DNA from 3 places in the Streptomyces sp. NPDC088812 genome. Region 1 is predicted to be linked to each of the others. Evidence: riboswitches for the same ligand, from Rfam matches in the RefSeq annotation. Region 1 holds a riboswitch; each other region holds the start of a gene.
The links. Region 1 has a riboswitch for thiamine pyrophosphate ahead of ACIP67_RS14530 (thiamine ABC transporter substrate binding subunit). Riboswitches for the same ligand answer to the same signal wherever they lie in the genome.

Region 1 (4,631 bases):
ACCGTCACCGCGGAGACGCCGAGCGGCAGCATCAGCAGCGCGTCGAACCCACGGACGAGGCGTCCGGCGTCCCGGCGGGTCAGCGCGGCGGCCGCCAGAGCGCCGATCACCACGGCGATCGCGGTGGCGGCGAGCGCGTACTCCAGGGAGTTGCCGATCGCGTCGATCGGCGGGACGAGGAAGACATGGCCGTCGTCGCCGGTCAGCGCCCGGTAGTAGGCGAAGTCCGGCGCGTCCAGCGAGCGCTGGACCAGGACCGCCAGGGGCAGCAGGATCAGCACGACGACGGTGGCCAGGACGCCGGCCAGCAGCGTCCACTGCCCGGCCCCGCGGGGCCGCCGCGCCGTCAGGGAGGCGTCCACCAGCCGCAGCGCGCTCTCCCGCCGCCGTACGGTCCAGGCGTGCACGGCGAGGACCGCGCCGACGGCCGTGAACTGGACGATCGTGAGGACGGCCGCCGTGGACAGGTCGAACAGCTCCGACGTCTGCCGGTAGATCTCGACCTCCAGGGTCGAGAAGGTGGGCCCGCCGAGGATCTGCACCACGCCGAAGGAGGTGAAGGTGAACAGGAACACCATGAGCGCGGCCGCGGCCACGGCCGGCGCGAGGGCCGGGAGGGTCACCCGGCGCCACGCCCGCCACGGCGACGCGCCCAGCATCCGCGCCACCTCCTCCTGCCGCGGATCGAGCTGCGCCCAGAGCCCGCCCACCGTCCGCACCACGACCGCGTAGTTGAAGAAGACGTGCGCGGCCAGGATCGCCCACACCGTGGTGTCCAGCCGTACGCCCCACAGCTCGTCGAGCAGTCCGCCGCGCCCGACGAGCGCCAGGAAGGCCGTCCCGACGACGACCGTCGGCAGCACGAACGGGACGGTGACGACGGCCCGCAGGACCTGCTTGCCGGGGAAGGAGAGGCGGGCGAAGACGTAGGCGGCGGGCAGGGCGACCAGCAGGGTGAGCGCGGTGGAGGCGAGCGCCTGCCAGGTGGTGAACCACAGCACGTGCCGGATGCCGGGGTCGCCGAGCACGTCGAGCAGGCGCCCGGCGTGCCACGTCCCGTCGGAGCCGAGCCCGCGCGCGACGATCGCGGCGACGGGGTAGGCGAAGAAGACCCCGAAGAACGCGACGGGCAGGGCCATGAGCCCGAGCCGCGCCGCGCTCCCGGAACGGCCCGTGCGGGCCGCCGCGCCGCCCGCCTTCGTCACTTCAGTACGAGCGAGGTCCACGACTTGACCCACTGGTCGCGGTGCGCGGCGATGTCCGCCGGGGCCATGGTCTCGGGGTCCTCGGCGGCGGGCCCGTACGCGGTGAACTCGGCGGGCACGGCCGCGCCCTTCAGCACCGGGTAGACGAACATGTTGAGCGGCATGTCCTCCTGGAAGCGCTGGGAGATCAGGAAGTCGATCAGCGCCTTGCCGCCCGCGCTGTTCTTCGCGTTGCTCAGCAGCCCCGCGAACTCGACCTGCCGGAAGCAGGTGCCGGTCGCGACACCGGTCGGGGCGGTGGTGGGCTTGGGGTCCGCGTAGATCACCTCGGCGGGCGGCGAGGAGGCGTAGGAGACGACGAGCGGCCGGTCGCCGCCGGCCTTCTTCCCTCCGGCCGAACCGGAGAACTCCTCGTTGTAGGCCTGCTCCCAGCCGTCGACCACCTTCACGCCGTTGGCCTTCAGCTTCTTCCAGTACCCCTCCCACCCGTCGTCGCCGTACCGGGCGGCGGTGCCGAGGAGGAAGCCGAGGCCGGGCGAGGAGGTGGAGGCGTTCTCGGTGACGAGGAGGTTCTTGTAGGCGGGCTTCGTCAGGTCGTCGAAGGAGGTGGGCGGGGCCAGCTTGTGGTCGGCGAAGTACTCCTTGTCGTAGTTGACGCAGATGTCGCCGTAGTCGACGGGCGTGACCCGGTGCTTGTCCCCGTCGAGCCGGTAGGCGGCGTCGACCTGGTCGAGCCCCTTCGCCTCGTACGACTGGAAGAGGCCGTTGTCGAGGGCGCGGGACAGGAGCGTGTTGTCGACGCCGAAGAAGACGTCGCCCTGGGGGTTGTCCTTGGTGAGGACGGCCTTGTTCACGGCCTGCCCGGCGTCGCCGTCCGTGAGGACCTTCACCTGGTAGCCGGACTGCTTCTCGAACTCCGCGAGCACGTCCTCGGAGACGGCCCACGAGTCGTGGCTGATCAGGGTGACGGTGGTGGAGCCGGAGCCGGACGCGGAATCGTCCGACGATCCGCACGCCGACAGCGTGACGAGGCCGAGGCCGACGGCCGCGGCCACGAACGTCCTGGTGTGCACTGGTTTTCCTCCTGGGGTTGACCAGGAAGAGACGCGGCCCCGCCCGGCGGACCCGGGCGGGGCACAACAGCTTGAGCGGTGACCGAACTTCCTACCCAGAATGACCTGGGCGAGGTTCAGAGGGTCTGCGGCCTGGTGCCGCACTCTCAGCGCTGTGGCGCTCCCCTGTCGGAATATGAAGATGTCATCAGACGGACAGATGTCGGATATGAAGATGTCGTACGGCGCTCAGACTACCGCTCGGTGGCCGCGAGCTGACCGCAGGCCCCGTCGATCTCCTGGCCGCGGGTGTCCCGGACGGTCACCGGCACCCCGTGCGCGGCAATGGCCTCCACGAACGCCTTCTCGTCCTCGGGCCGGGACGCGGTCCACTTCGAGCCGGGCGTCGGGTTGAGGGGGATCAGGTTGACGTGCACCGGTCGGCCCCTGAGGAGGCGTCCGAGGCGGTCACCGCGCCAGGCCTGGTCGTTGATGTCGCGGATCAGGGCGTACTCGATGGACAGCCGCCGACCGGACTTCTCGGCGTACTCGAACCCGGCGTCGAGCACCTCGCGCACCTTCCACCGGGTGTTCACCGGGACGAGGGTGTCGCGCAGCTCGTCGTCCGGGGCGTGCAGCGAGATGGCGAGCCGGCACTTGAAGCCCTCGTCGGCGAACCGGTGGATGGCCGGCACCAGCCCTACGGTCGACACGGTGATCCCGCGCTGCGACAGCCCGAGCCCGTCCGGTGTGGGGTCGGTCAGGGCGCGGACGGCGCCGACGACCCGCTTGTAGTTGGCGAGGGGCTCGCCCATGCCCATGAAGACGATGTTGGACAGCCGGGCCGGCCCTCCGGGGACCTCTCCGTCCCGCAGGGCCCGCATCCCGTCGACGATCTGGTGCACGATCTCGGCGGTCGACAGGTTCCGGTCCAGCCCCGCCTGCCCGGTCGCGCAGAACGGGCAGTTCATCCCGCACCCCGCCTGGGAGCTGATGCACATGGTCACCCGGTCCGGGTAGCGCATCAGCACCGACTCCACGAGCGTGCCGTCGAAGAGCCGCCACAGGGTCTTGCGGGTGGTGCCCTGGTCGGTCGACAGGTGCCGCACGACCGTCATCAGCTCCGGCAGCAGCGCCTCGCGCAGCTTGTCGCGGGCCCCGGCGGGGATGTCGGTCCACTCCGCCGGGTCGTGCGCGTACCGCGCGAAGTAGTGCTGCGACAGCTGCTTCGCCCGGAACGGCTTCTCACCGATCCCCGCCACCGCCTCCTTCCGCTCGGCGGGCGAGAGGTCGGCGAGGTGCCGCGGCGGCTTCTTGGCTCCGCGGGGGGCGACGAAAGTGAGTTCTCCGGGCTTAGGCATGGCCTTACCAGTGTCGCAGATCGACTCGGGTGCCCCGGCTCGCCGTCGTGGCACCCCGCCCCGGGCCGTGACGACGGCGAGCCCCCGTCCGCCGGGGACGGGGGCTCGCTCGACGCGGGTGGGGCGGGTCCCGGTCAGGACGATCCCACGAAGAGCACCAGCAGCAGCCACACCACCGGAGCCGTGGGCAGCAGCGAGTCGAGACGGTCCATGATGCCGCCGTGACCCGGGAGCAGGGTGCCCATGTCCTTGATGCCGAGGTCCCGCTTGATCATCGACTCGCCGAGGTCACCGAGCGTGGCGCTGGCGGCGACCGCGAGGCCGAGCAGCAGGCCCTGCCACCACGTGCCGCCGTCGATGAGGAACTGCATGCACAGCGCGCCCGCGACCATCGCGAACGACACCGCGCCCAGCAGGCCCTCACGGGTCTTGCCGGGGCTGATGCGCGGGGCGAGCTTGTGCCTGCCGAAGCGCCAGCCGACGGCGTACGCGCCGGTGTCGCTGACCACCGTCAGGAGCAGGAACGTCAGCACGCGCTGCGCGCCGTCCTCGGCCGTGAGCATCATGGCGACGAAGGTGGCCAGGAACGGGACGTAGAAGGCCGCGAAGAGACCGGCCGTGACGTCCTTGAGGTAGCCCTCCGGCGGTTCCGTCATCCGCCAGACGAGGACCGCGAGCGCGGTCAGGGCCATGGCAAGCCAGGCGCCCTCGGCCCCCCGGACGTACCCGGCGACGACCATCGCCGCGCCGCCGAGCGCCAGTGGCACCAGGGGCGCCTTGATGCCCTTGCGCTCCTGGAGCCGGCTGGTGAGCTCCCACAGGCCCACCACGACGGCGATCGCTATGACACCGATGAAGACGGCCTTCACCACGAACAGCGAGACGACGATCACCGCGCCGAGCCCGACGCCCACCCCTATCGCCGCACCCAGGTCCCGGCCCGCGCTCTTCTTCTGCGGGGCGGGCGCCGGCTGCGGGGCGTCGGGCATGGGATCCGGATTCTGCGGCGCCGC
Region 2 (4,631 bases), on a different contig from region 1:
ACGCTCGGGATCCAGCACGGCCAGGCCCTCCGCCGGGGACGACGCCTCGGCGAAGTGGCGCCGGGGGATCCGGCCCGCCAGCCGGGCCAGCCGCCCCGCCTCGACCCCGGCCCGCATCGCGTGGGCCATCCGCTCGGGGTCCTGCGCCCGCGTCACCGCCGACGCCAGCATCACCCCCGCGCACCCCAGCTCCATCGCCAGTGCCGCGTCCGAGGCCGTGCCGGCCCCCGCGTCCAGGATCACCGGCACGCGCGCGTGCTCGACGATCAGCTGGAAGTTGTGCGGGTTGCGGATGCCCAGCCCGGACCCGATCGGCGAGCCGAGCGGCATGACCGCCGCACAGCCCACGTCCTCCAGCTTCCGCGCCAGCACCGGGTCGTCGTTGGTGTACGGCAGCACCGTGAACCCGTCGTCGACCAGCGTCTCGGCCGCGTCGAGCAGCTCCACCGGGTCCGGCAGCAGCGTCCGCTCGTCGGCGATGACCTCCAGCTTGACCAGGTCGGTGCCGAGCGCCTCGCGCGCCAGCCGGGCCGTCAGCACCGCCTCCCCGGCCGTGAAGCAGCCGGCGGTGTTCGGCAGCACCCGGATCCCGAGCCGCTCCAGCACCGACAGCACGGATCCGTGCACCGAGGGGTCCACCCGGCGCATCGCGACGGTCGTCAGCTCGGTCCCCGAGGCGACCAGCGCGCGCTCCAGCACCTCCAGGCTGGGTGCCCCGCCCGTGCCCATGATCAGACGGGACGAGAACGCCGTCCCGCCGAGGACGAAGGGATCGTCGGCCATGGTTCAGCCTCCCTGTACGGCCGTGAGGACTTCCACGCGGTCTCCCTCGGAGAGGGCGGTGGCGGACCACCGCGCGCGCGGGACGACGGTCTCGTTGAGCGCGGCGGCCACCCCGGAGGGCGCCGCCGTCAGGGACCGTACGACGGCGTCGAGGGCGGTGCCGGCCGCCACCTGGCGCCGCTCACCGTTGACGGAGATGTTCATGCGGGCTGCTCCGAGAGTGCGGCGGCGCCGAAGCGCCGGGGGGTGAAGGGACGGGCCTCCTCGGGAAGTTCCCCGGTGGCCAGGACGTGCGCCATCGCGTCGCCGGTCACCGGCGTCAGCAGCACACCGTTGCGGTAGTGCCCGGTGGCCAGCAGCAGGCCGTCCAGTCCGGTCGGCCCGAGCAGCGGCGCGTTGTCCGGCGACCCGGGGCGCAGTCCCGCGCGCGTCTCCGTCAGCGGCAGCTCGGTGATCCCGGGGACCAGCTCGTGCGCGTCCCGCAGCAGCTGGTACACGCCCCCGGCCGTCACCGTCGTGTCCCAGCCCAGTTCCGCACTGGTCGCGCCGACGACCAGCTCGCCGTTCTCCCGCGGCACCAGGTACACCTGGCTGCCGCGCACCACGGCCCGCACCGTCCGGCTCAGGAACGGCGCGTACGCCCGCGGCACGGTCAGCCGCAGCACCTCCCCCTTCACGGGCCGCACCGGCGGCAGCACCTCGTCCGGCACCCCCGCGAGCCGTCCGCTCAGGCTGCCGGCCGCGAGCACCACCTGTCCCGCGCCCAGCGCGTCGCCCGCGCGCGTGAGGACGCCGGCGGCCCGGCCGGCCACCACGGACAGCCGCTCCGCCCAGGTCCGGTGGAAGACCACCCCGGCCCGCTCGCACGCGGCCACCAGCGCTCCCGCCAGCCGCCGCGGATCGATCTGGTGGTCGCCGTCCACCCGCAGTCCGCCGCGCACCCCCGGCGCGAGCATCGGCTCCAGCCGCCGGCACTCCCGCCCGGTGAGCCACTCCGACTCCAGCCCCGTCCGCCGTTGCAGGGCGTGCAGGTCCCGCAGGTGGGCGCGGTCGTCGGCGTCGAGGGCGACCGCGAGCGTGCCGCAGCGGCGGTAGCCGAGGTCGTGACCGGTGAGATCGCTCAGCTCGGCCGCGAAGCCGGGGTAGCGGCGGGCCGAGGCGAGGTTGAGGCCGAGCAGCGTCTGCTCGCCGTAGTGCAGCTCCGTGACGGCGGCCAGCATCCCGGCCGCCACCTGCGCGGCCCCACCGCCCGGTTCCGGGTCGACCACCGCCGTGGCGAACCCTCGCTGCGCGGCCCGCCACGCCGTGACCAGCCCGATGATGCCGCCCCCGACCACGAGGACGTCTGACGTACGTGAGGACATGGGCGTCCAGCCCCTCCCTTCGCCGGCATGACCCGGATCAGGTTCGTACGGTCGGAGGCCGCCAGCCTCCCTCTCAGCCCGGTGCGTCCGGGCTCCCGCGAGTGCTCTACGGTGGCCACCCTAGCCCGACGCCGGACGACTCAGTAAGGGAGCCTCCGCCCGTGACCCGCCCGCCCGTCTCCCCCCACGCCTCCCCGGCGGACGGCCCCGCCCCGCGCCACCGGTCCCTCGACGGTCTCGTCCTCGCCCCCGTCGCCGACCAGGCCCCCGGCCAGGTGGGGACCCGCACCCGGTTCACGTACCACGAGAAGGACGGCGAGATCTGGGCCGAGTACGCGGGGGGCGACGTCGTACGCGGGCATCTGGTGGGTACGCGGGAGGGAGACCGGCTCGACTTCCGCTACGTCCAGCTCAAGCGGGACGGCGCGACCTCGTCGGGGCACTGCGTGGCGACGGTCGTGGAACTGCCCGACGGCCGGGTCCGGCTCGAGGAGACGTGGGAGTGGGAGTCCGGGCCGGGCAGCGGCACGAGCGTTGTGGAGCAGGTCACGGAGCACGGCCCCTGACTGACAGATCGTCAGTTGTCTATGGTGATCAGGTGAGCGAGCGGACGCAGGACGAAGACAGGTCATCGGCGCGGCGCGTGGTCGTCGTCGGCGCGGGCATGGCCGGGGTGCAGACCGCGGTCGCGCTGCGCGAACAGGGCTTCACCGGCACGGTGAGCCTGATCGGCGCGGAGCCCCACCAGCCCTACGACCGGCCACCGCTGTCCAAGGCCGTCCTGCTCGGCAAGGCGGAGGGCTCCGCCCTCGACGTCGACTTCGAGGGCCTGGGCATCGATCTGCGGCTGGGCAGCGAGGCCCTCGGCGTGCGCGTCGCCGACCGTGAACTGGACACCGAGGCCGGGCCCGTCCCGTACGACGTCCTGGTCCTCGCCACCGGCGCGGAACCGATCCGGCTCCCCGGCGCCGAGGGCGTGCCCGGTGTCCACCTGCTGCGCACCCTGGACGACGCCGAACGCCTCCGGCCCGTGCTCGCCCGGCAGCACGACGTCGTGGTCGTCGGCGCCGGCTGGATCGGCGCGGAGTTCGTCACGGCGGCCCGGGAGGCCGGCTGTGCCGTCACCGTCGTCGAGGCCGCCGGGCGTCCGCTGGCCGGCGCCCTGCCCGCCGAGGTCGCCGCCCCGATGACCGCCTGGTACGCCGACAGCGGCACCGCGCTGCGCACCCACGCGCGCGTGGAGCGCGTCGAGCCCGGCGCCGTCGTCCTCGACGACGGCTCGCGGCTGCCCGCCGGCGCCGTCGTGGTCGGCATCGGCGCCCGCCCCGCCACGGCCTGGCTGGCCGGCTCCGGCATCGCCCTCGGCGCCGACGGCGAGGTCGTGGCCGACGCCCATCTGCGCACCTCCGCGCCGGACGTGTACGCGGTCGGCGACTGCGCCTCCTTCCCGTCGGCCCGGTACGGCGAGCGGCTCCTCGTCCACCACTGGGACAACGCCCTCCAGGGCCCGCGCACGGTGGCGGCGAACATCCTCGGCGAGGCCACCGGCGAGCCCCTGGCGGTCTACGACCCGGTCCCGTACTTCTGGTCCGAGCAGTTCGGCCGTTTCGTCCAGTACGCCGGCCACCACACCGGCGCCGACACCACCCTGTGGCGCGGCGACCCGTCCGGACCGGCCTGGACGGTCTGCTGGCTGCGCGAGGACCGCCTGGTCGCCCTCCTGGCGGTGGGCCGGCCCCGCGACCTGGCCCAGGGACGCCGGCTGATCGAGGCGGGCACGCCGATGGACCCGCGGCTGCTCCAGGACCCGGCGCGCCCGCTGAAGGCGGCCACCGCCTGACGCGTCCGGGCGCGCCGCGCGGGGCGGACGCGTGGCGGCTTCGGGGCGGGCGTGGCGGCTTCATGGCGAGCGTGGCGGCGGCCTGGAGGCGGGAACGGTGACGGGTTCGAGGCGGGAACGGTGACGGCCTCGACGTGGGAACGGTGACGGCCTCGACGGCGGGCACGGCGGCGGGTTCGAGTGAGCGTGGCGGCGGTCCGACCGCGGGAGCGGCGGGCGGTTCCGATACGAACGGCTCGCCGACCGGCCGTGCCGGGGCGGACCCGGCTTCCGACTGTCAGTGGCAGATGGCAGGCTTGTTCCCGTGACCGAGATTGACGCAAAGATCGATGCTCTCGTCCCCGCCTGGCTCACTGTGCCCGACATCGCCGAACAGCTCGGCGTCGAGGTGACGCGCGTCCGGCAGCTGGTCAAGGAGGGTCAGCTGATCGCCGTACGCCGTGGTGAGAACCGCGCGCTGCACGTGCCCGCCGCCTTCATCGACGGGGACAAGGTGGTCAAGGGCCTGTCCGGGACCCTGACGCTGCTGCGGGACGACGGCTTCACGGACGAAGAGATGATCGAATGGCTCTTCACCCCCGACGCCAGCCTGCCCGGCACCCCGGCCCAGGCCCTGAGCGAGAATCGCGGCACGGAGGTGAAGC
Region 3 (4,631 bases), on a different contig from region 1:
CGCAACCGGCCGACCCTGGAGGCCGGTCCGTACGCCGAACTGAGCGAGGAGGTGACCCGCGCCAGGGAAGCCTGGCGAGAAGCCCTGCTGGAACGGGGCATACTGCCGTTCCTGCGCGAGGCCCTCGTCAACCCGGGCACGGCCGCCGCACTGCACAGCGACCCGGCCCCACCGGCGCCCCCCGGCCGTCTGCCGAAGATCGGCTACGACCGTCCGGGCTTCAGCAGCCCGGACGACGGGCGCTCGACCGGCTCCCGGCCGAGCTACACCAGCCCGGACTACACCAGCCCGGACTTCGGAGGGCCCGAACACCAGCCGGAATAGGCCCACGGCTTGCGCCCCCGCCGAAGGGGACGCAAGCCGTACTCCCGGCTGGGTACGGGCCGGCTCAAGCCCGGCTCGCGCCCTCACCTCGACGAGAGTCTCGCGCCACCGGCGCACTACGGCCTCACGCCGGCGCAGGCCGAGCCGCGAGCCAAGCCGTGGGCCTGTCCATGGGGCAGCCTCGCGCCGCCCCGGGCCGCTGAACCTTCGGTGTCAGTCCGCGAGCGGCAGATAGACGCGGTTGCCCGCCGCCGCGAACTCCTGCGACTTCTGTGCCATCCCTTCCTCGATCTCCGCACGCGATCCCCCGTGTTCACGGCGAATGTCCTGGGAGATCTTCATCGAGCAGAACTTCGGCCCGCACATCGAGCAGAAGTGAGCGGTCTTGGCCGGCTCGGCCGGCAGTGTCTCGTCGTGGAACTCGCGGGCCGTGTCCGGGTCGAGGGCCAGATTGAACTGGTCCTCCCAGCGGAACTCGAAGCGGGCGTCGGACAGCGCGTCGTCCCACTCCTGCGCACCGGGGTGTCCCTTGGCGAGGTCGGCCGCATGGGCTGCGATCTTGTACGTGATGACGCCGGTCTTGACGTCGTCACGGTTGGGCAGGCCCAGATGCTCCTTCGGCGTGACGTAACAGAGCATGGCCGTGCCCCACCAGGCGATCATCGCGGCACCGATACCGGAAGTGATGTGGTCGTACGCCGGCGCGACGTCCGTCGTCAGCGGGCCGAGCGTATAGAACGGAGCTTCATCACAGATCTCCTGCTGAAGGTCGATGTTCTCCTTGATCTTGTGCATCGGGACATGTCCCGGGCCCTCGATCATCGTCTGAACGTGGAAACGCTTCGCGATCCGGTTGAGTTCCCCCAGAGTGCGCAGCTCCGCGAACTGCGCCTCGTCATTGGCGTCGGCGATCGAACCGGGCCTGAGACCGTCTCCGAGCGAGTACGTGACGTCGTAGGCGGCGAGGATCTCGCAGAGCTCCTCGAAGTGCTCGTAGAGGAACGATTCCTTGTGGTGGGCCAGGCACCACGCCGCCATGATCGAGCCGCCACGCGAGACGATGCCGGTCTTGCGGTTCGCGGTCAGCGGGACGTACGGCAGGCGGACGCCCGCGTGGACGGTCATGTAGTCCACGCCCTGCTCGGCCTGCTCGACGACGGTGTCCTTGTAGATCTCCCAGGTCAGTTCCTCGGCCTTGCCGTCGACTTTCTCCAGTGCCTGGTACAGCGGCACCGTGCCGATGGGAACAGGGGAGTTGCGCAGCACCCACTCACGGGTGGTGTGGATGTTGCGACCGGTGGACAGGTCCATGACCGTGTCCGCACCCCAGCGGGTCGCCCAGGTCATCTTCTCGACCTCCTCCTCGATGGAGGAGGTCACCGCCGAGTTGCCGATGTTGGCGTTGACCTTCACCAGGAACCGCTTGCCGATGATCATCGGCTCGATCTCCGGGTGGTTGACGTTCGCGGGCAGGACCGCACGGCCCGCCGCGATCTCCTCGCGAACCACCTCGGGCGCCACGTTCTCCCTGAGGGCCACGTACTCCATCTCGGGTGTGATCTCGCCGCGGCGCGCATACGCGAGCTGGGTGACCGCCTTGCCGTCCCGGCTACGGCGCGGCAGTCGGGGTCGTCCGGGGAAGACCGCGTCCAGGTTCCGCAGGCCGCCGCGCGGCGAGGTGTGCTTGATGCCGTCGTCCTCGGGACGGACGGGGCGGCCCGCGTACTCCTCGGTGTCCCCGCGGGCGATGATCCAGTTCTCCCGCAGCGGCGGCAGGCCCCTGCGGACGTCGGTCTCGACGAGCGGATCGGTGTACGGGCCGGACGTGTCGTACAGCGTGACCGACTGCCCGTTGGTGAGATGCACCTGACGAACTGGCACCCGCAGGTCGGGGCGCGCGCCCTCGACATACGCCTTGTGCCAGCCGATGGACTTCCCGGCCTCCCCGTTGGCGGAGATCTCGGCAGAGATCTGCGTGGAGACAGGCGTGCGTGCGTCCTTGATGGTCATGAGACCTACTCCCTACGCCGGCATTACCCGGTAACAGGTTCAGCGGTCGACGCAGCGGCTACCGTCTGCCGACGTTCCATGTGAAACATCACTCGGTTCGGTGACGTTCCACGTGAAACATCGCGAAGACGGAGGTCAGCGCCCTCTCAGCCCGGTGCTCCGAGCTCCCGCGTGTGCAAAGGTTGCCCCCACGCTAGCGGCAATTCGGGCGCGGTGAACAGGGGGCCCCTGTCGTTCTTGCGATGATCGGTCGGTGACCACGACACACCACCCCCCGTACCCACCACCCGAACCGCCTCGCGGACCGGGTGCCGGAAACGGTCCTGATCCCGGTCCGGGTCCAGGGCCGCGTCCCGGGCCACGTCCTCACCCAGCTTCAGGTCCGGGCACCGGTCACGGTCCTGGGACCGTTCCTGGCTCCGGTCCTGAGGCCAGTTCCCATGCCCAGGGCGGACGCGCTCCGAAGTCCGGGTACGGAGACGGCCACCCCGGCTTCGGTGGCGGGCACGGACCGGTCGGTCCCCCCGACAGCGGACACGGGCCGGGCAGCTCCCACAACGGCGGGCACGGCCATGGGCATGGCCCGGGTGACAAACTCGGCGGTGGACACGGCGGCGGTCCGGGCGGCGGGCATGGCCCGGGTCCTGGCGGCGGAGGGTACGGCCCGGGCTCCGGCGGAGGGCACGGGCACTCGCACAGCCACGGTCCGGCCGCCCCTGTCTCCCAGCATCTGCGCAAGGTCATCGCGGCCGTTCTCATCCCGTTCGCCGTGGCCGTGCTCGCCGGCCTGGTCGTGCTGTGGCCCGGCGGTGCTCCGCCGCACGAGCGCACCGGGGTGGGTTTCGACCGGCAGACGCAGCATGCGACGGTCACCAAGGTCGTGAGCGTGAGCTGCTCGTCGGTGAACGCCTCGGGCGCCACCGCGACCGGCGACACCTCGACGGCCGAGGGTTCCTCCGCGGAGCAGCAGGAGAACGGCACCTGCAAGCGGGCGACGATCCGGGTGGACACCGGTGACGACAAGGGCCGTACGTTCACGGAGATCGTGCAGCCGGACCAGTCACGGCAGTTGCACGAGGGCCAGCAGGTCGTGGTCGCCTACGAGCCCTCCGCGCCGAAGGACCTGCAGTACTCGGTCACCGACGTGAACCGCCGTGTTCCGTTGGCGGTGCTCGCCGCCATCTTCGCGGTCGCCGTCGTCCTCGTCGGGCGGCTGCGGGGCGTGATGGCGCTGGTGGCGCTGGCCATCAGTTTCCTGATCCTGAACTTCTTCATCCTGCCCGCGATCCTGCAGGGCTCGAACCCGCTGGTCGTGGCGGTCGTAGGGGCGAGCGCGATCATGCTGATCGCGCTCTACCTGTGTCACGGACTCTCGGCCCGCACCTCGGTCGCGGTGCTCGGGACACTCGTCTCGCTGCTGCTGATCGGTTTCCTGGGCTCGTGGTTCATCGACTGGGCCGCCCTGACCGGCAACACGGACGACAACACCGGTCTGATCCACGGGCTGTATCCGTCGATCGACATGAGCGGTCTGCTGCTCGCCGGCATCATCATCGGTTCGCTCGGCGTCCTGGACGATGTGACGGTCACCCAGACGTCGGCGGTCTGGGAACTGCACGAGGCCAACCCCTCGATGGGCTGGCGCGGTCTGTACCGGGCCGCCATCCGGATCGGCCGTGACCACATCGCGTCGGTGGTCAACACGCTCGTCCTCGCCTACGCCGGTGCCGCGCTGCCTCTGCTGCTGCTCTTCTCGATCGCCCAGAGCAGCGTCGGCACGGTCGCCAACAGCGAACTGGTCGCCGAGGAGATCGTGCGCACGCTGGTGGGCTCGATCGGTCTGGTCGCGTCGGTGCCGGTGACCACGGTCCTCGCGGCCCTGGTGGTGTCGGCCGACCGCCCCGGGCCCGGGGCGGCCACCGAGGCGGCCCCAGGGGCGGCACCGGAAGTGGCGGCGGATCCGGCGGCGGTCGGTGCGACGGGCGCCGCTCCGCAGATCCCCCGGGGCGGCAGGGGGAGACGGCGCAAGCGCTGACGCGGCCAGCGGTCCGGGCCGGCAGCGGCGACCGGCTCGGACCACCCAGAAGAAGCGTTACTGCAATGACTCGGCCCCTGCTGAAGCGTTACGCCAGCGCTTCAGTGCGCACCGCTCAGCCGGCGCTCTGCTCCTCCGCCAGGATCCGGTCCAGCGCCTCGTCCAGATGGGCGTCGAAATCGGCCAACGCACCCTCCTGGCCCAGCGGCACCAGCTTGTCCGTGCGATCGAGGAAGGCAACGAGCGGAGCTGCCGAGGAACG

Region 2: linked by a shared signal. The riboswitch ahead of thiO (glycine oxidase ThiO) and the one ahead of ACIP67_RS14530 (thiamine ABC transporter substrate binding subunit) in region 1 are both predicted to bind thiamine pyrophosphate.
Region 3: linked by a shared signal. The riboswitch ahead of thiC (phosphomethylpyrimidine synthase ThiC) and the one ahead of ACIP67_RS14530 (thiamine ABC transporter substrate binding subunit) in region 1 are both predicted to bind thiamine pyrophosphate.

Annotation. Positions count from the first base shown of each region.
Region 1 covers NZ_JBIVJP010000007.1:129,894-134,524, forward strand. Annotated here, with positions in the region: gene ACIP67_RS14525 (ABC transporter permease) at 1-1,139, opposite strand, end outside; gene ACIP67_RS14530 (thiamine ABC transporter substrate binding subunit) at 1,202-2,278, opposite strand; TPP riboswitch at 2,349-2,455, opposite strand; gene rlmN (23S rRNA (adenine(2503)-C(2))-methyltransferase RlmN) at 2,512-3,618, opposite strand; gene ACIP67_RS14540 (phosphatidate cytidylyltransferase) at 3,753-4,631, opposite strand, start outside.
Region 2 covers NZ_JBIVJP010000004.1:421,488-426,118, forward strand. Annotated here, with positions in the region: gene ACIP67_RS10230 (thiazole synthase) at 1-783, opposite strand, end outside; gene thiS (sulfur carrier protein ThiS) at 787-987, opposite strand; gene thiO (glycine oxidase ThiO) at 984-2,147, opposite strand; TPP riboswitch at 2,145-2,256, opposite strand; gene ACIP67_RS10245 (hypothetical protein) at 2,309-2,713, shown strand; gene ACIP67_RS10250 (NAD(P)/FAD-dependent oxidoreductase) at 2,812-3,987, shown strand; gene ACIP67_RS10255 (Rv2175c family DNA-binding protein) at 4,292-4,631, shown strand, end outside.
Region 3 covers NZ_JBIVJP010000008.1:133,338-137,968, reverse strand. Annotated here, with positions in the region: gene ACIP67_RS16250 (hypothetical protein) at 1-324, shown strand, start outside; gene thiC (phosphomethylpyrimidine synthase ThiC) at 538-2,334, opposite strand; TPP riboswitch at 2,327-2,515, opposite strand; gene ACIP67_RS16240 (YibE/F family protein) at 2,588-4,369, shown strand; gene ACIP67_RS16235 (SsgA family sporulation/cell division regulator) at 4,485-4,631, opposite strand, start outside.